3 regions of the Solidesulfovibrio sp. C21 genome follow, and region 3 is predicted to be linked to each of the others. Evidence: predicted binding sites of a transcription regulator. Region 3 holds the regulator's gene; each other region holds the start of a gene.
What was found. The regulator sigma-54, encoded in region 3, starts transcription at its own class of promoters, with help from an activator protein. The targets are predictions, from matches to a motif close to CTGGCACGGNNNNTGCTT.

Region 1 (6,635 bases), on a different contig from region 3:
CTGGCCCACTATCAGCCGGGCCTCGTGCGCTGGATTCGGGACATGGAATTCGGCATCTGCTTCGAGCACCCGTTGTCGCTTTCCACCTGCGACATCACGCGCATCGTCAAAAACTGACCCATCCTTCGCAAGACCTGCGACGTGGCAAGCGCCCGAGGGCCAACGGCGTTGCGCACGGGCCATCATACGGGTATGCTGGCGACGCGGCATTTTTCCCATAAGCCCATGCCGCGAAGGAAGGTCCGATCCAGCCCATGCAGGACTATGAAAAAATACGCCATGCGGTAAAGACCGGGGACAAGATCATGGAACTGGCGGCTTCCCTGGGCCTGGACCCGGCACGCAACACGGTCAAGGACCTGGCGGACATGCTGCTGCAAAACGCCCTGGCCCAAGGCTACGAGAAGACCCCGCCCAACGCGTAGTTGCGTCCCTAAAAATAACCATTCAAATGTGTTGCCATCGCTTTTGCTGGCAATCCCGTCGCAGGCGCATACAAGACACACCGCGCTCTCCGGCTCTCGTTTCCCGGACCCGGGGCCACGACAAAGGCCCGGCGCTTGCACGCCGGGCCTTTGTTTCCGATCGCCGCTTCGGGCGAAGCGGCCGAAGCGAGGCGTGCGAAAAAAATCAGACTTCCAGGTCGATGAGGACCGGGCCGAGAACGTTGCCCATGGGACGGGACAGGAATTCCTCGCGCTTGATCTCCTTGCCGTCATAGAGCATGCTTTCGATGTGAATGACCTTTTGCATCCAGATGTTGTTCTCGATGGTCTTTGGAATGTCCGTTTCAATGATCCGCGCCGTGATCTTGTCAATGTCGATTTCCTCGACATCACTGAAGGAATACGTATGAATGTATTCCTCGTTATAACCGAAACAATATAATAAATTATTTTTCACGAACGGCTGAAAGATCTTCTTGGCCGGATGACTCTTGACTTCGCAGTTGATCTTGTTCAGACTAACCCGAAGTTTTTCTCTTTCATTGACAATGATATAGACAACGGGACGGTTGCTTTCCAGCAAGTCCTCGCCGGAGGAATGCAGATTGTTGTCGGCCCCATGGAAGATATAATCGATATAGCGTTCCCGGTTGGCCTCCCTGGCCTCACGGACCATTTCCTTCTCGATGTAGGAATAGAAAATGCGCTGACCGAAACCCTTGATCTCAATGTTGAACTTCATCCTCTGCCTCCTCGGCACATTCCATGGTGTTCCGGCCCTTTCCGGGAAACGGCCCCAGTCCTTCCGGCCCGGCTATCGTACTGATCCTACGCGGCTTCCGCGATCCGGTCAATTTGCCTTGCGCGTCGCGGCGCTCGTTTTGGGCCTTTGCCTGCTCGCGCCGGGGGGAACCGCCTGGGCCGCCGATCCGGCTGCCGCCCTGGCCCCCTTTCTCGGCGCGCCCTACCGCGACGACGGCGTGGACGATCCGGCCGGCCGCCACACCCTGTTCGCCGATCAGGCCGCCTCGTTCCCCACGGCCGGCTACAACTGCAGCGGCTTCGTGACCACGGCCTCCCGGGGACTCCTCGGCCGCCCCCTGCCCCTCGATGCGGTCAAACGCGACCGCAAGGGCGATTCCGGCCCGGGCAGCCCGCGCGGCCAGGATTGGGACTTCGGCTACGACCTGATCGTCAACATCACCGACGGACTTCCCCGACGCGTGCTGGCCCCAAGCGCCCCGACAAGCGACCCGGCGGCGCTCGATGCCTCCCGATTTCGCGGCTTCCCCCTGCACGACAACGCCGCCTGGAATACGGCCCTTTCCTCCCTGCGCCCCGGCGAAATGGCCTTGGCGGCCTTGAGCAAAGCCGTAAAGGGGCGGCTCTATTATTACCACGTGGGCCTGATCGCAACCGACAGCCAGGGACGCAAATTCCTCTACCACGCCACTCCCGGCCACGGCGTCCACCGTCTCGAGCTGTCCTCCCCGGCCGGCATGGCCGCCCTGGGCCGGGAATTCGCCGAAAAGCGCTTCGGCGACAAGCAGGTGCTGCTCGTGGCCGTGCCCCTGCCCCGTTGATCAGCTCCTTGGGAAAAGCCGCACGCCGCCAAGCGCGTCCTCGACCCGGTAGCCGAGGCACTCGATATCCGCCCGAATGGCGTCGGCCCTGGTGAAATCCTTGTCCCGGCGCGCCTGTTCCCGGGACGCGACCAGCCCCGCCACCGGTTCGGGCCACTGGCGCGGGGCGACGGGCAGGCAGGCGGGATCGAGCAGCCCCAGCACGCCGTCGGCCGCACTCAACGCACCGCCCAGGCGCGCGGCATCGGCCGGGGTCAGGGACCCGGCGGCAATGAGCCCGTTGGCGAACCGGCAAAAAGCGAACAGCTGGGGCCAGAACTGGAATACGGCCAGATCGTCGGCCACGGCCGCATCCAGGGACTGGGTCAGTTTCTCGGCTTCGGTCACGACCGCGTCCGAGGCCTTGCCCTGGCTGCCCGCGACCAGCCCGAGATTGGCGGCCAGCTCCTGCACCCGGTTGCGGTTTTTCTCCCACATCCGAAGCGATTCCGGCACGGCGCAAAGCGGCTTGCGGTAGCCGACCGAAAGCAGCCAGGCCCGAACGGCCAGGGGATGGACGCCAAGGGCCAGCAAATCGGCCAGATCGGCCGTACCGGCTTCCTCGCCCTCCCGGCCGGCCACCCGCCCGCCGACCAGCCAGGCCGCCGGGGAAAAACCCGCCCCGACCGACCAGATGGCCCGCAGATTTTCCAGATGCGGAAAGGTCTTGTCTTCGTCGGTCAGCACAACGGTCACGGCGGGAAGCGCCTTGACCGCCGCCGCCGCCATCTGGAGAAACCAACTCGGCCGCACATTGCCCCAAGGCGTGGACAAGGCGTCGCCGGCCTTGAGGTCCTTGAGACTCACGCGTTTGAGCAGCGTAAAATCCTGGGGATTGTCCTTGGCATAGGCCAGCAGGTCCACGGTCTTGCCAAGCGCCAGCTTGGTCATGTCCGTGCCGAGCAGTCCGCCGTAGGCCTTGTCGCGGGCCACGTCGAAATAGACGCTGCGCAGTTTCTCGTAGGCAAGGCCCTTGCTCAAAAGCTTTCGCGTCATGGCCAGGGCCTCGTCGAGGGCCTCGCCGGCCAGGGGGAAACGGGCGTCGGCCACGCCGAGGGCAGCGGCGCGGGCCGCCACCTGTTCCCGGGCCTTAACCGCGAATTCACGGCATTTGACGCCGGCCGCGCGCGACGCGTCGAGGCACCGGTCCTCCAGGTCGGCCAGGCCCACAGCCAAGACAGGCCGACCGCCGCCCCGGGCCAGGGTCCGGCGCAAAACGTCGAGCGTCACCACCCGCCGCCAGGCGTCCAGGTCGCCGGGCGAGGCCAGGGGCGGACCGAACGTGAAAAGCCCGGGTGTGGCCCCGGCCGGATCGAGATAGACCGGCTCGGCCGCGCCCGCGCCGGAAAGCGCCACCCCCTTTTTCTCGGGCGAGGCGAAAAGCGTGGTGGAAAGATAGCGCTCGCCGCCGTCGGGCAGGATGGCAACCACCAGTCCCGAGTCGAGCCTGCCGGACAGGTCCACGGCAACGGCCATGGCCGCCCCGCCGCTCATGCCCACAAGCAGGCCTTCGTCCCGGGCCAGCCGCCGGGCCATGGCAAAGGCGTCCTCATCCTCCACCGGCACGATGGCGTCCAGGGCGTGCTTGTCGAAAATCCCCGGCGGGTAGGACTCCTGCATGTTCTTGAGCCCTTGGATCTTGTGGCCGGGATGGGGCTCGACCGCCACGACTTTGACGGAGGGCTTCAGTTCCTTCAGTTTTTTGACCAGCCCCATGGCCGTGCCCGAGGTGCCGAGCGCCACCACGACATGGGTGACCGCGCCCCCGGTTTCCTCGAAAATCTCCACTGCCGTCGAATTGTAATGCGCCTCGATGCTGGCCGGATTGTTGAACTGGTCCATGAGGACGTAGGTTTCCGGCTCCTCGCGGACGAGCCTGTAGGCTTCCTCGATGGCCCCGTCCGTCCCCAGATTGCCCGGGGTGAGCACGATTTCCGCGCCGTAGGCGCGCAGGATGCGCTTGCGCTCCTCCGAGGCCGAAGCCGGCATGAGGAGTTTGAGTTTATAACCTTTTACAGCACAGACCATGGCCAGGCCGATGCCGGTGTTGCCCGAGGTGGCCTCGATGAGCGTGCGCCCGGGTCTCAAGTCCCCCGAACGTTCGGCCGCCTCGATCATGGCCAGGCCCACCCGGTCCTTGATCGAGCCGCCGGGATTACGCATCTCCACCTTGGCCGCAAGCGTCACAGCCGGGTTTAAACAAAGGCGCGTCATGCGCACAAGCGGAGTCTTGCCCACCAAGGAAAGAACATTGTCGTGGATCATGGCTGCCTCATGGATTGGAACCGGACCTGTCCGGCTGGCAACGTGGTAGGCAAAAAACGGCCAACCGGCAAGAGTGGCAGGATTATTGCTTCGCTTACGGCATTCCATCCAAGGACGACGTCATGCGCATCAACATCTTTCTTGCCGACAATCTCACCGCCCTGGCCGAGGCCAAGGCCCCGGTGGCCGAGTGGCTGGCCCAAAACGCCCCGGCCCCGGAAACCATCATCCCGCGCATTTTCACAAACCAGCACGGCATCGTCGACTGGCGCATCGGAGAAGACCGCAGCCTGTTTGCGGCCATGCATCCGGCCATGCTGTACCGGGACTGGCGGCCCAAGGACAAGGCCGAGGGCGGGGCCACGGTGATCATCGGCACGGCGCTCGGCTACGGGCTCAACCACGTGCTGACCGGCACGCCCCGCTCCCACAAGGTGCTGGTGGTCGAACCCCGGCCGGAAATGCTGGTGGCCTGCCTGGGCCAGACCGACTACCGGCCGTTTCTGGCCGCCGGCAAGCTGGCCTTTCTGCCGCCGGACCCGAAGCTGGTGGAAAAGGCGCTCACCGCCCTCGACGTCAGTTTCCTTTTCGCCCGCATCAACCTGCGAAGCGACCTGCCGAGCGCCCAGATCGGCCCGGAGTACGCCCAGGCCTCGGCGCTGGTGCGGGCCAAGCTCGAAAGCCTGTCCGTGGAACTGACCACGCTGCGCCACAAACAGGAAACCATGGTCGGCAACGAACTGCGCAACTACTCGCGGGCCATGCAGGACGGGAGCCTTTCGCGCATGGCCGGCATGGCCCGGGGCGTGCCCACGGTGGTGCTCGGCGCGGGACCGTCGCTGCCGCGCTTCGTGCCGGCTCTTTTACGCCACCGCGACAAGGCCCTTTTCGTCGCGGCGCTGCAAACCCTGCCCGTCCTCGAACGCCTGGGCCTTGCGCCGGACCTGTGCCTGGGTCTCGATTTCAACGACAGCATGAACCGCTGCCTGGACAACCTCCAGGACAACAATTTCGCCGCCGACATCCCGCTCATCTATTCCACCAAGATGCAACCGGCCGTACTCGACCGCTATCCCGGCCCGAAAATCCCGCTGTGGACCCAGGGCGGCATCGCCACTTTCGTGCTCAAGGACCAGGAGCTGGTGCTCGACGCCGGCGGCAACGTGGGCGTGACCCTGGAACGCTTCCTCACCTGGGCCGGGGCCGACCGCTTCTTCCTGGTCGGACAGGACCTGGCCTGGAAGGGAGGCTCGACCCATGCCCCGGGCCACCACAGCGCGGGCGGCAACTACACCTTTTCCCCGCGGCACGACGTCCGGCTCAAGGACATCAAGGGCGGGGACATCTACACCCACCACGGGTTCCTGGCCGCCAAGCGGGACATCGAAAAGGACATCGCGGCCACGGGCGCGTCGTTTTACAACATCTACGGCGGCGGCGTGGTCATCAAGGGCGCGATCAACATCGGCCCCGAGGACCTGGAGCGGGTCGACATCCTGCCAAACGCCAACGCCGCCCGGGAAGTCTTCCTGGGAGCCCTGGCCAGGGCGGCCCGGCCCCGGGCCAAGCCGGTCTTTTCGCCCAAGGCCGAGTCCTGGGCCACGTCCCTGAAAAACGCCTCGCGCCGCCTGGAAAAGCTCATGCGCAAAGCGGACAAGCATCAGGCGGAGATCAAGGAACTGCTCTCCCAGATACAGTTCTTCCTGCGCCACGATCCGCTTTACATGCCGTATCTCTACAACGAGATCATGGACATGGCCGGGCTCATCCAGACCCACAAAAGCTATGGCGCCAAGGAATTGACAGCCTTCAAGGCCATCCGCCGCCGCGTGGTGACGAAAATCCGGGAAATCGACGCACGCCTCGGCCCGTCCGATTCCTGGGCGGCGTAGCGACGTGGGAAAAAGATGGGGGAGGCCTCCGGCGGCCAAGGGGAAACTTTTTGAAAAAAGTTTCCCCCTGGACCCCCTTCAAAAACTTTCAACGGGGCACAGAGTAACGAGGAAAGGGGATCGAGAAGCGAGCAGGGCCGGACGCGTGCGGCCCGGTGTTTTTTTCTCTGAGCTTGGACCAGGAAAGCGGGATCGATTCCAGATCGATTCGTATGAGCCCTGAGATGGGCTCGCGACCAGCGGCGGGACGGAACTCTTTGGGACCGATGGGGAGCCCCCCTGTCCAGCGGCACGACTTTCCTCGTTGTGCCACAGCATGTTTCCGCACATGGGCCGTGTGGCCAGGGCCGGCGAGGGGCGGGGCGGACGCGAAGGCGTATTCTTCAAATATGCGCCGCGCGCGGCTGCCC
Region 2 (6,635 bases), on a different contig from region 3:
CCGTCGGCGGGGTTGGTCACTTCCATGGTTTCGCCGCTGGCCGCCGCGACCCATTGGCCGTTTACAAGGCAGGCTTCGCGGAAAAGTTGCGGATTGGAAAGCTGCAACATGATCTTCCCCCTGTTGGTGCGTTGACGCGTTTGACGCCCGAGTTCGCCGTGCGCGGAGATACGACTGCTGCCATGAAAATAAATAAAACAAATAGGATAGAACTTCATTTCGCGTGTCGGGCAGCGCGCGCGGCAGGCCCGGGGGGCCATTGGGTCCAGGCGTATAAGCCCGGACACGGCCGGCGCGCAAGGGTCGCTTCGTCTTTTTCGTTCGTTGGAAAAGGTTCTGGCGGGCAGGTCGCGGTTGCCTCCAAAGGCGCTTGTGTGCCAGTTTGCGGCAGGGACGCCGGCCGATTGCCGCGCCCCGAAAAAAATTTCGCGGACCTCCCATGCCAGCCCCCTTTACTGACGCCGACATCCTGCGTGCGCTGACCGGCGCCCTGCTCGCCGTGGACGCCGACGGCCGGGTGGTCATGGCCAATCCGGCGGCGAGAAACCTGCTTGGGCCGGAGACGGCCGCCCCGGGCGTCGCCTTGCCCCTGGTGCGGCCCGACCTGTGGCAGGCGGCGGCCGGCTGCCTGGCCAGCGGGCAGGGGGCCTGCGCCACCTTCGCCGTGGCCGGCAACGTGCGCACGGCCCGCATCGTGCCCATCACCGGCGCGGACGGCCGCGTCGCTGGCGCGTCGATCCTGTGCGGCGACGCCCAAGGGGGCTGCGGCCCGGTGGTGGACGACCAGCTGCGTTCCGTGCTCGATTCGGTCTCCGACGGCATCTGGATCTGTACGGGCGATGGCGTGATCCTGGAGATCAACGCCGCCTCGGAGCGCCTCAATTCCGTCGCGGCCGCCGCGTACATCGGCAAGGACGTGGCCTGTATCGTGGCCGACGGCATGGTGGACCGCTCGGCCACGGTCGAGGTCATGGCCACCAAGAAGCAGGCCAGCATGATCCAGCACATCACCCGCACGGGCAAGCAACTGCTGGTCACGGCCTCGCCCGTGTTCGACGCCGACGGCCATGTGTCGCTGGTGGTGGTCAACGAACGCGACGTGACCGAGCTTAATAACCTGCGCCAGGGCTTGCAGCACGCCCGCAAGGTGGAGGAGCGCTACCGCAGCGAGCTGGCCGAGCTTTCGCTCTACGAGCTGTCCCAGAAAGATATCGTGGCCCGCAGTCCGCAAATGCAGCGTACCCTGCGCACGCTTTTGAAACTCGCCCAGATGGACGTGACGCGCATCCTGCTTCTTGGCGAATCCGGCACGGGCAAGGGACTGCTCGCCAAATTCCTGCACCAGGTCAGCCCCCGGGCCAAGAAGCCCTTTATCCAGATCAACTGCCCGGCGGTGCCGGAAAACCTCTTCGAGGCGGAGATCTTCGGCTACGAGCGGGGGGCCTTCACCGGGGCGCGGGAAAGCGGCAAGGCGGGGCTGATCGAGCTGGCCATGGGCGGCACGCTTTTTCTCGACGAGGTGGGCGACATTCCGCTCTCGGTCCAGGCCAAGCTGCTCAAGTATCTCGACGATCACGAGCTGCGCCGCCTTGGCGGGGCCGAGTCCCGGGTGGTGGAATGCCGGGTGGTGGCGGCCACCAACTGCGACATGGAGTCCCTGGTGGAGCGGCGGCTTTTCCGCAAGGACCTCTACTATCGGCTCAACACCTTCGTGGTGCGCATCCTGCCCCTGCGCGAGCGCCGCGAGGACATCTTCGGCCTGGCCGAATTCTACCTGGCCCAGCAAAACGTCCGGCACGGCAAGGCCAAGCGCCTTTCGGCCAAGGCCATGCGGCTGCTTGAGGCCCACGATTTTCCGGGCAACGTGCGCGAACTGGTGAGCCTGATCCAGAAGGCCTTCGTCATGAGCGAGGACGACGACCTCACCGACGCCCTGGAGGAGGCGCTCGCCGGAGATGCCGGGGAGGGCGGGGCGGACGCCGCGCCGCGCAGTCTGGCCGAGTCCACGGACCAGACGAACCTGCGCCGTTTGCGCGAGGCCATGGCCGCCTGCCGCACCACGCGGGAAATGGCCGCCTATCTTGGCGTGAGCCAGGCCACCGTGGTACGCAAACTCAAACGGTACGCCCTGAATCGGGATTGATTCACTTCTGAATCAGAGCCCTCCCGCTGCCGCGCCTCCGGCGGGATGCCTCCCTCGATCGTGCAGAAGGCGTCTTTCCACAACCATCCCGCTACGTTTGCCGTTTTCGCTGCACTCCGGCCCGCTGGTCGGTGTCTGGTGTTTTCCGGTCGTCCTTTCGGTATGGCCGGGGGGCGGGTTTCTTTTGATTTATAATTGAATCAAGGGTAACTTCCTATTATGTAATTATTTTAACAAATTTGACGATTCATTAATGAATCAAGCGTAAGGCCTGAAAGGGGTGGCTGTTTTACAACACACTAAAATTAAATAGCTTTTTAAAAATACTCGGCTGGCGTGTTTTTTGCTCCAGAAACGAGTTGACGTTTAGGTCTTCATGGCAGACCGGCGATTTTGCCCCCAACCGTCAACTTCGAGGATGCTCCGTGAACACCACTGACAAGGCGAGCCAACTGCAAGCGTTGCGTGAACGTTATGTCCCCAAGGGCCATCCCAACGGCACGCCCTTCTTCGTCGAATCCGCCCAGGGCGCCTTGCTGCGCGATGTCGCCGGCCGCGAATTCATCGATTTCGTCGGCGGCATCGGCGTGCTCAACGTCGGCCACTGCCACCCGCGCGTCGTGGCCGCCATCAAGGACCAGGCGGACAAGTACCTCCACACCTGCTCCATGATCACCATGTACGAGCCGTACGTGGAGCTGGCCCGCCGGGTGTGCGAGGCCGCCGCCGGCGAGAGCCCGAAAAAAGCCCTTTTTGTCAATAGCGGTTCCGAAGCCGTGGAAAACACGGTTAAAATCGCCCGCTGCCACACCGGCCGCCCCGGCGCGGTGTCCATGAAGAACGCCTTCCACGGCCGCACGCTTCTGGCCATGAGCCTCACCAGCAAGGTCAAGCCCTACAAGTACGCCTTCGGCCCCATGGCCTCGGAAGTCTACCAGTACCCGTACTACGCCTACTGCTACCGCTGCCCGCTGGGGCTTTCCTATCCCGACTGCGGCGTGGCCTGCGCCGACAAGATGCGCGAATTTTTCATCGGCACCGCCGCCGCCGAACAGATCGCCTGCATCATCGCCGAACCGGTCCAGGGCGAGGGCGGCTTCGTCGTGCCGCCGGCGGAATTCTTCGTGAAGCTTCGGGCCATCTGCGACGAGTTCGGCATCGTGTTCGTGGCCGACGAGGTCCAGTCCGGCTTCGGCCGCACCTCCAAGCTTTTTGCCATGGAGCACTTCGGCGTGGAGCCCGACCTCATGAGCGTGGCCAAGAGCATGGGCGGCGGTCTACCGCTGGCCGGCGTCATCGGCAAGGCGGACATCATGGATTCCGTCCATGTCGGCGGCATCGGCGGCACCTACGGCGGCAACCCGCTGGCCTGCCGGGCCGGCCTCGCCGTCATGGACGCCTTCGAGCAGGACGACCTGCTGGGCGCGGCCGTGCGCCTGGGCGACACGCTCAAAGCCCGGTTCGAGGCCTGGAAGGACGAATTCCCCGTCATCGGCGACGCCCGGGGCCTTGGGGCCATGCGCGCCCTGGAGTTCGTCTCCGACCGGGCGACCAAGGCGCCCTGTCCCGAAGCGGCCAAGGGCGTGGTCAAGTACTGCCAGGACAATGGCTTGCTCGTGCTTTCCTGCGGCAACTTCGGCAACTGCATCCGCGTGCTCATGCCGCTGGTCATCACCGACGAGCAGCTCGCACGCGGCCTGGACATCATGGAACGCGGCATCCGCGAGGTTTCCAAGAACCTCGGCAAATAGACGAGGCCCGACCGACAGCAACCGTCAACCAAGGGGTATTGCATGAAATCGCAGGGTAAACGATCGCTGGTAGCGTGCTGCCTGGCCGCGGCGCTGGGGCTTTTCCTGGCCGCATCGCCGGCCGCCGCCGCCGACAAGGTGATCAAGATCGGCAACGTCGAGCCCCTGTCCGGCCCGTCGGCCTCGGTCGGCGTCCAGGGCAAGCAGGCCCGGGAAATGGCCGTCGAGGAAATAAACGCCGCCGGCGGCATCAAGTCCTTAGGCGGGGCCAAGCTCGACCTCATCTATGCCGACAGCAAGTCCGACCCCACGGTTGGCGTCACCGAGACCGAACGGCTCATCAACACCGAGAAGGTCAACATCCTGACCGGCTGCTGGAACTCCGCCGTCACCTATCCGGCCACCCAGGTTGCCGAGCGTTACGGCATCCCCTTTGTCGTGCCCGTGGCCGTGCGCGACACCATCACCGAGCGCGGCTTCAAGAACATCTTCCGCGTGGCCGCCAAGGACTCCTGGTGGGTGCGCGACCAGTTCCGCTTCCTCAAGGACATGCAGGCGGAAACCGGCACCAAGCTTACGACCATCGCCTTTGTCTTCGAAAACGGCGACTGGGGCACCGGCTTTGCCGAGAAATGGCGCAAGCTGGCCGAAAAGGACGGCTACAAGGTCGTGCTCGACGAGCCCTATCCGTCCACGGCCACGGACCTGACCCCGGTCGTGACCAAGCTTAAGGCCGCCAATCCCGACATCGTGATGCTCGTCTCCAACGCCGCCGACGCCATCCTCTTGACCAACACCATGACCGAAATGCAGCTCAAGCCCAAGGTCGTGCTGACCAGCGGCGGCGGCCATGCCGATCCCAAGTTCCTGGAGAATACCGGCGACAACGCCATGGGCTTTTTCGACGAGGTCGAGTGGAACACCGACGTCAACAAGCCCGGGGCCAAGGAAGCCAACGCCAAGTTCAAGAAGAAGTATGGCTACGACATGACCGGCGAATCCGTGGACGCCTACGCCTCCATGTACGTCATCGCCGACGCCCTGGAACGCGCCGCCTCCACCGACCTGGCCAAGCTCCGCGAGGCCCTGGCCACCACCAAGCTCACCACCGGCCCGGCCATGATCGTCTCCTACGACGGCGTCGAGTTCGACAAGAACGGCCAGAACAAGAATGCCGGCATCGTCATCGTCCAGGTGGCCAAGGTCGACGGCAAACCCCAGCGCGTGACCGTGTGGCCGAAGTCCGCCCGTCGCGCCGGCTACACCCCGGTCTTCCCGGCCAACAAGTAACCCCGCAAGCCGCAAACGCTCCGGACCGCCGCCGCCCGGCGGTCCGGAGCAAACGTCCGGAGAGAAGGCCTCATGACCGAGGTGATACAGTCAATCATAAACGGCCTCATGATGGGCGCCATGTACGGGCTGACCGCCCTCGGACTCACCCTGATCTTCGGGGTGATGAAGGTGATCAACTTCGCCCACGGCTCCCTGCTGATGGTCGGCATGTTCAGCGCCTACTGGCTGATCAAGCTCACGGGCATCCACCCGTACCTGGCCCTTATTATCGTTCCACCAATCCTCTATTTCTTCGGCTACTATCTCCAGGACGTGGTGATAAAGCCCGTGTTCAAGTCCGAGCGGGAAGTGCGCGAGCCGGCGACGGTCATCATCGTCACCACCGGCGTCTGGTACGTCCTCGACAACCTGGCGCTCATGTGCTTCGGCGCCGAATACCGCACCGTGCGCACGGCCATTTCCAACAAGTCCATGGCGCTGGGGCCGTATATCGTCTCGATCCCGAAATTTTCCGGCTTCGTGGTGGCGATCCTGACCGCCGTGGGGCTGGCCCTTTTCATGCGCAAGACCAAGATCGGCATGGCGCTTCGGGCCACCGCCCTTGACCGCGAGGCGGCCAACCTCATGGGCATCGACCAGTACAAGGTCTACAACATCGCCTTTGGCCTCGGCACGGCCATCGCCGGCATCGCCGGCTGCGTGCTCATCCCGTTTTACTACGTCTACCCCTCGGTGGGCGTGGTCTTCGACATCCGGGCCTTTATTATCGTGGTGCTCGGCGGGCTCGGCAGCATTCCCGGGGCGCTGCTCGGGGGCCTGGTGATCGGCCTTGTCGAATCGGTCTTTTCCCAGTTTATGGCCTCGACCTGGACCGAAGCGATCATCTACGCAATTTTCCTTATTATTTTGTTCGTAAAACCCTCGGGTTTTTTCGGCAACAAACAGGACTGGTAGGAGGGGACATCGTGAGCCGAAAACAACTCGACACGTCGCTTCTGGGCTTGGCCGCCCTGGTCGCCTTCGGGCTGCCTCTGGTGGTCACCTCGCCAACCTACCTGCAAATTCTCATTTTGCTCTTTTTCTACGCCTACCTGACCACGTCGTGGAACCTGGTCGGCGGCTTTGCCGGCGTGCTGCCTCTCGGGCATTCCGTCTTCGTCGGCATCGGGGCCTACACCTCGACCATCCTGACCCTGCAATACGGCGTTTCGCCCTGGCTCGGCATGTTGGTCGGCGGGGTGCTGGCCGCCATCGTCGGCATCATCATGGGACTCCCCACCTTCCGGTTGCGCGGGGCCTATTTCTGCCTGTGCACCATCGCCTTTGCCGAGGGCATCCGGGTCATCGTCGAAAACATCAACTACCTCGGGCCGCTCCACGTCAACGGACCCCGGGGACTTTTAATTCCGCTTACGCAGGGCTCGTTCTGGAATTACCAGTTCATGTCC
Region 3 (6,635 bases):
CTGTCCTCCCTGGGCAAAGGGCTGGCCGCCGCCTCCATCGGCGCGCTGCTCCAGGCCCGGGGGCTTAAGGTCACCATCCAAAAGCTCGATCCCTACATCAACGTCGATCCCGGCACCATGAACCCCTTCCAGCACGGCGAGGTGTACGTCACCGACGACGGGGCCGAAACCGACCTCGACCTCGGGCATTACGAGCGCTTTCTCGGCGTGCCCATGAGCCAGAACAACAACTACACCTCGGGCCGGGTCTATTTCAGCGTCATCCAGAAGGAGCGCCGGGGCGACTATCTAGGCGGCACGGTGCAGGTGATCCCGCACATCACCGACGAGATCAAGCGGGCCATCCTCGGCGTCGCCGGCGACGAAGACGTGGCCATCATCGAAATCGGCGGCACGGTGGGCGACATCGAGGGGCAGCCGTTTCTGGAGGCCATCCGCCAGCTGCGCATGGACCTCGGCCGGGAAAACGTCCTTTATATCCATCTGACGCTCGTGCCGTATTTGCGCGTGGCCGGCGAGGTGAAAACCAAGCCCACCCAGCACAGCGTCAAGGAACTGCGCTCCATCGGCATCCAGCCCGACATCATCATCTGCCGCAGCGAAGTGGACCTGACACGGGACCTCAAAGAAAAGATCGCGCTTTTTTGCGACGTGGACGCCGACGCCGTGTTCACGGCCGTGGACGTGAAAAACATTTATGAATTGCCGCTGCGGCTCTACGGCGAGGGCGTGGACCAGAAAATTGCCATCCTGCTGCGTCTGCCGGCCAAAAACGCCGATCTGACGGCCTGGCACTCCATGGTCGACCGCCTCGACAATCCCGCCGGCACGGTGTCCATCGCCATCGTGGGCAAGTATGTGGACCTGAAGGAAGCCTACAAGAGTCTGCACGAGGCGCTGGTGCACGCGGGTGGCCTCGCCGGCGTGTCGATTCGTTTCGTGTACGTCAATTCCGAGGACGTCACCCGGGAAAACGCGGCCGGGTATTTCAAAGGCATCGACGGCATCCTGGTCCCGGGCGGGTTCGGCTCGCGCGGGGTCGAAGGCAAGATCGCGGCCATCGAATACGCGCGCGTCCATGACATCCCCTTTTTCGGCATCTGTCTCGGTATGCAGTGCGCGGTCATCGAATACGCCCGCCACGTGCTCGGGCTGACCTGCGCCAATTCCGAGGAATTCGACCTGACCACGGCCGATCCGGTCATCTACCTCATGCGGGAATGGTTCGACTTCCGCACCAAAAAGATCGAGCGCCGCGATCCCTCCTGTGACAAGGGCGGCACCATGCGCCTGGGCGCCTATCCCTGCGTGGTCAAGCCCGACACCAAGGCCGCCGAGGCCTACGGCGCCGGGGAGATTTCCGAGCGCCACCGGCATCGCTACGAGTTTAACAAGGCTTACGCCGCCGCGTTCGAGGAGGGCGGGATGGTTTTAAGCGGCCTGTCCCCGGACGGGGAACTCGTGGAAATGGTGGAGCTGCCCGAGCATCCCTGGTTCCTCGGCTGCCAGTTCCATCCGGAATTCAAAAGCAGCCCCATGAAGCCCCATCCGCTCTTTCGGGAGTTCGTGATGGCTGCCAAGCGCCAGCAGGGGGCGTAGGAAGTTACGCCGCCGGCGGCCGGGGGGAAACTTTTTGGAAAAAGTTTCCCCCCGGACCCCTCTTCAAAAACTTTCAATAGGGATTCCGGAGCCCCACCTCGCGGGCAGCCAGGGGTATTGCTTGCTTTCAAGCTTTTGGGGCCGGTTCGAGGCGTTTGGGCGCGGCCTTGCGCCGGAAAACTAAAGGAGGCGCGCCGTGACGCACGACGCCACGCTTGCTGCGGCCAGGGCCGGGGATATCGCCCTGCTCGTGCTGGATGTGGACGGGGTTCTGACCGACGGCGGGCTCTACGTCGACGGCCGGGGGGAGATCGCCAAGCGGTTTCATGCCCAGGACGGGCTCGGCATCAAGGCGGCCCAGATCGCCGGCATCGCCGTGGCGGTCATAAGCGGCCTGGACAGCCCGGCTGTGGCCGCCCGCATAAAAGAACTCGGCATCGCCGAATACCATCCTGGCCATTACCGCAAGGTGCCGATCCTGCGCGCCATATGGGAGCGTACCGGCATTACCCCGGGGCAAACGGCCTACCTCGGCGACGACTGGGTGGATGCCGGCCCCATGGGGCTTGTTGGCCTGCCCATGGCCGTGGCCGACGCCCAACCGGAAATTTCGGACCTGGCCCTTTGGGTGACGACCCGGGACGGCGGGCAGGGGGCGGTGCGCGAGGCCATCCGGTTTATCCTGAACGCTTCCGGGCGGCTTGCGGCCGCGTACGACTGGTTCCTGCGGGAACGGTAAGCCGGGCGGATTGCCACAATCCTTTGATTGTGGCATGTTTTTTGTTGGGCGGAGGCCGGACACGCGCCGGACACCGCCGACACGAAAACCCATAAAAAAGCGCGTACGGCGGTAGACATGGCCCTGGAACTGCGACAGCAGCTCAAATTGTCCCAGCAGTTGGTGATGACTCCCCAACTGCAGCAAGCCATCAAGCTCCTGCAGTTGTCCCGGCTGGAGCTCCTGGAGAGCGTGCAGCAGGAACTCCTGGAAAATCCCCTTCTCGAGGAATCCATAGACGAAGATCGGCAGCCCGAATCCACGATGGCCGAGGACAACCTCGGTCCAAGCGGCGACAGCAGCGAAGTGGCCATGGAAAAGGAGCTGCTTAAAAACGCCGAGTGGGACGACTACCTTGGCGATTTCGCCAGCACCGGCCGGCAGGCCCAGTCCCGCGAATCCGAGATCCCCGAGGAGGGCATGGCCTTCGACGCAAGGCTTGCCTCCAAGCCCTCCCTGGAAGGGCATATCGGCTGGCAGATGCGCCTGTCCAATTTTACGCCAAAGCAACTCGAGATCGGCGAGACCATCGTCGGCAGCCTCAGCTCCTCGGGCTATCTCTGCGCCTCGATCGAGGAGCTGGCCCAGATGACCGCCACGAGCGTCGAGGCGGTGGAGGAAGTGCTGCACCGCCTCCAGCGCTTCGATCCGGTGGGCGTGGCCGCCCGCACCCCCAGCGAATGCCTGCTGACCCAGATCGAGGTCTTCGGCTACGAGGACACCATCCTTATCGAGCTCGTGCGCGACCACCTCGAGGATCTGGAAAAAAAGCGCTACAAGCCGCTGGCCAAAAAATTTCACATCACCATGGAGAAGCTCAAGGAATACCTGGAGCTGATCCAGACGCTCAATCCCATGCCCGGAGCCAGTTATGGTTCGGGCGACCCCATCTATGTGAGCCCCGACGCCTTTGTCTACAAGTACGGCGACGACTTCGTCATACTGTTAAACGAAGAGGGCATGCCCCGGCTCAACGTCAACATGACCTACATGGATGGGCTCAAGCCGAAGGCGGACAAGGACAAGGATTACCTGCAAGACAAGATGCGCTCGGCCATGTGGCTGATGAAAAGCCTTTATCAGCGCCAGCGCACGCTCTACAAGGTCCTGGAGAGCATACTCAAGTTTCAGCGGGAATTTTTCGAGCACGGCGTGACGCGGCTGCGGCCGCTGATCTTGAAAGACGTGGCCGACGACATCAGCATGCACGAATCCACGGTCAGCCGCATCACGTCCAACAAATACGTGGCCACGCCCCACGGTATTTACGAACTGAAGTTTTTTTTCAACAGTTCCCTGGACCTCGACGACGGTGGGACGGTAGGGTCGGAGTCGGTCAAGGCCATGATCAAGCGCATCATCGCCGGTGAGAACGCCAAGAAACCCATCAGTGACGAGGCCATTGCCGACATGCTCAAGGAAGAGCTGCAAATCAACATCGCCCGCCGTACCGTGGCCAAATATCGCACGGCCATGGGCATCGAATCCTCGTCCAAGCGCAAGGAAATTTTCTGATGCTTCGGGCCGGGACCCCGGCTCAATACCATGCCACCCGGAGGACTATATGAACATTACTTTTAATTTCAAGAACTTCGAGCCATCGGATCATTTGCGCGACTACGCCCGCAAGCGTTTTGAGAAGCTCGCCAAATATACCGTCGCCACCGACGCCTCGGAGTTGCAGGTCAATTTGGCCGTGGAAAAAAACCGCCAGATGGCCGACGTCATCTTCCTGGCCGACAACATGCACATCTCGGCCCACGAAGCCTCCGAGGACATGTATTCCACCATCGACATGATCCTTGACAAAGTCGAGGCGCAGGCCAAGAAATTCCGCGAGAAGCAAAAGGACCGCCGCCGCCAGAAGGCCGAGGTCGTCCATACCCAGGTCATCAGCATAAGCGAGGATGCCGCCGGGGCGCGGACGCCCACCATCGTCCAGACCGACGACTACGAGCCCAAGCCCATGGCCGTGGAAGAGGCGGCCATGCAGCTTGAAAGCCTCAAATACGAGTTCATGGTGTTTATCAACTCCGAAACCGACCGGCCCAATGTCATCTACCGTCTGCGCAACGGCGACTTCGGCCTCATTGATCCTGGAACGGGAGCATAAATGCGTCTTGAGGATTATCTCCAACCCGATTTCGTCATCGGGGAACTTGTGTCCGAGTCCAAACCCGACGTGCTGGCCGAACTGATCGCCCCGATGAAGGCCAGATGGCCCGATTTCGACGATGCCCGGGCGCGCCAAGTGCTGCTTGACCGGGAAAACCTCGGCACCACGGGGATCGGCGACGGCGTCGCCATTCCCCATGGCAAGATGGAGAACCTCGAGCAGATCGTCATTGTCGTCGGCCGCAGCCTCAAGGGCGTCAACTTCGATGCGCTGGATTTCAAGCCCTGCCGCATCTTCTTTCTCGTCCTTGCCCCGGAGCACGTGGCGGGCCTGCACCTGCGCATCCTGGCCCACATCTCCCGGCTCTTGTCCGACGAATCCTTCCGGCACGCCTTCATGAGCGCCGAAAACGACGCCGCCTTGTGGCAGGTGCTCACGGCCGCCGCCTGAAGCAACACGAAACGTCACCTCCCCGCGCGCCGGCCGGCGCGCGGGGAGTGTGTCCTATCGGGGCCGGGGGGCCATGCGCCATGGAAGACACGCCTGCGGAACTGACCATCGTCATCCTGACCGGACTTTCAGGGTCCGGCAAGTCCACCGCCTTGCGGGTCTTCGAGGACCTGGGTTTTTTTTGTGTGGACGGGTTGCCCGTCAGTCTCGTGCCCAAACTCATCGGCCTTTTCGAAGTGAAGGGCGGCCAGCGTTACAAAGGGCTGGCGCTCGGCATGGATGTGCGCCAAGCCGACATGGACACCGACTGGGGGGCGACGCTGGCCCAGGTCAAAGGCGCGGCGGCGGCCTTGCAGATCATTTTCCTCGAGGCCGACACCCAGGAAATCATCCGCCGCTACGCCACCACACGCCGGCCGCATCCTCTGGAAAGCGAATCGCGGGGCCTGGAGCAGGCTGTGCTCGAAGAACGCACGCGCATGACCCCGCTTCGGGACTCGGCCGACATGGTGCTCGACACCACCGATTTTTCCATCCATGACCTGCGTCGCAAGCTCCAGGAAAAATGGGCCTCCATCCGGGTCTCCACCGGCATGCTCAAGGTCCACGTCATGAGCTTTGGCTTCAAGTACGGGCCGCCATCCGAGGCGGACATGGTCTTTGACCTGCGTTTTTTGCCCAATCCCTATTTCGACAAGGCGTTGCGGGAAAAAACCGGGAAGGACGCGCCCGTGCGCGACTATGTCCTGGCCGAGGATCCGGGTCGGGAATTTCTCGCCCGGCTGACCGCTTTCCTGCTCTACCTCCTGCCGCTGTACGCCAGGGAAGGGCGTTACCGCCTGACCATCGCCTTCGGCTGCACCGGGGGGCGGCACCGTTCCGTGGCCGTGGCCGAGTCTGTCTTTGACACCTTGTCCAAGGCTGGATACAATCTTTCTCTTGAGCATCGGCATATCGAACGCGGTTGATCCGGCGCGCGGCGGCAAGGCCGCGGACGCCGGCAAACCGGAAGAAGCCGATGTGCCGGGCCGCGGTTGCGGCTATCGTGTCGGCCAGCGGGGGCATGCTCCCGTCTTGTTGGTGGGTCACTGCGGCAGCAGGACGCGTCGCGGCACTGGGCTGGATTACTCCGCCGCGCCGTTTTGACGCCAGGTTTGGGCCTGATAACGCCCCCGGATGCGCGAACATGAATGGGCAAACCCGCTCGGAGACGCCGGTTGGCGTGGTGATCGTCACCCACACCGATTACGGCACGTGGCTTTTGAAGGCGGCGGAATGCATCCTGGGCCACCAGGAACATTGCCGTTGCGTGAGCGTGGACATGGCCACCGAGGTGGACCACATCCTGGCGTCGCTGAAGGCCGCCATCAAGGAAACCGACCAGGGCGGCGGCGTGCTTATCCTGACCGACATGTTCGGCGGCACGCCGACCAACCTCAGCCTGTCGCTTCTGGGCTCGGGTCGGCTCGAGGTGCTCACGGGCGTCAATTTGCCCATGCTCATCAAAATCCTCGGCGCGCGGACCAAGAATCTGGAGGGGCTGGCCGCCGAAGGCAAGCAGGCCGGCTGCCAGGGCATCGTCGTGGCGGGCGAGGTATTGCGCAAGCGGGTTGCCGAGGCCTAGGACCATGGCGTTCGTGCGGGTGGACAACAGGCTCGTGCATGGCCAGATCATCGAAAGCTGGCTGCCTT

Region 1: a site for sigma-54 is predicted at 4,407-4,424, ahead of ACMZ6R_RS07000 (motility associated factor glycosyltransferase family protein). Genes of this name have one in related genera too.
Region 2: a site for sigma-54 is predicted at 2,475-2,492, ahead of gabT (4-aminobutyrate--2-oxoglutarate transaminase). Genes of this name have one in related genera too.

Annotation. Positions count from the first base shown of each region.
Region 1 covers NZ_JBLODY010000015.1:30,004-36,638, reverse strand. Annotated here, with positions in the region: gene ACMZ6R_RS07025 (PilZ domain-containing protein) at 1-117, shown strand, start outside; gene ACMZ6R_RS07020 (hypothetical protein) at 255-425, shown strand; gene ACMZ6R_RS07015 (hypothetical protein) at 631-1,188, opposite strand; gene ACMZ6R_RS07010 (hypothetical protein) at 1,307-2,029, shown strand; gene ACMZ6R_RS07005 (cysteine synthase) at 2,030-4,333, opposite strand; gene ACMZ6R_RS07000 (motility associated factor glycosyltransferase family protein) at 4,456-6,225, shown strand.
Region 2 covers NZ_JBLODY010000004.1:60,336-66,970, forward strand. Annotated here, with positions in the region: gene ACMZ6R_RS02375 (NAD-dependent succinate-semialdehyde dehydrogenase) at 1-110, opposite strand, end outside; gene ACMZ6R_RS02380 (sigma 54-interacting transcriptional regulator) at 440-2,143, shown strand; gene gabT (4-aminobutyrate--2-oxoglutarate transaminase) at 2,569-3,894, shown strand; gene ACMZ6R_RS02390 (ABC transporter substrate-binding protein) at 3,937-5,184, shown strand; gene ACMZ6R_RS02395 (branched-chain amino acid ABC transporter permease) at 5,257-6,141, shown strand; gene ACMZ6R_RS02400 (branched-chain amino acid ABC transporter permease) at 6,153-6,635, shown strand, end outside.
Region 3 covers NZ_JBLODY010000013.1:22,665-29,299, forward strand. Annotated here, with positions in the region: gene ACMZ6R_RS06410 (CTP synthase) at 1-1,599, shown strand, start outside; gene ACMZ6R_RS06415 (KdsC family phosphatase) at 1,796-2,338, shown strand; gene rpoN (RNA polymerase factor sigma-54) at 2,456-3,892, shown strand; gene hpf (ribosome hibernation-promoting factor, HPF/YfiA family) at 3,942-4,490, shown strand; gene ACMZ6R_RS06430 (PTS sugar transporter subunit IIA) at 4,491-4,943, shown strand; gene rapZ (RNase adapter RapZ) at 5,024-5,911, shown strand; gene ACMZ6R_RS06440 (PTS sugar transporter subunit IIA) at 6,130-6,567, shown strand; gene ACMZ6R_RS06445 (PTS sugar transporter subunit IIB) at 6,572-6,635, shown strand, end outside.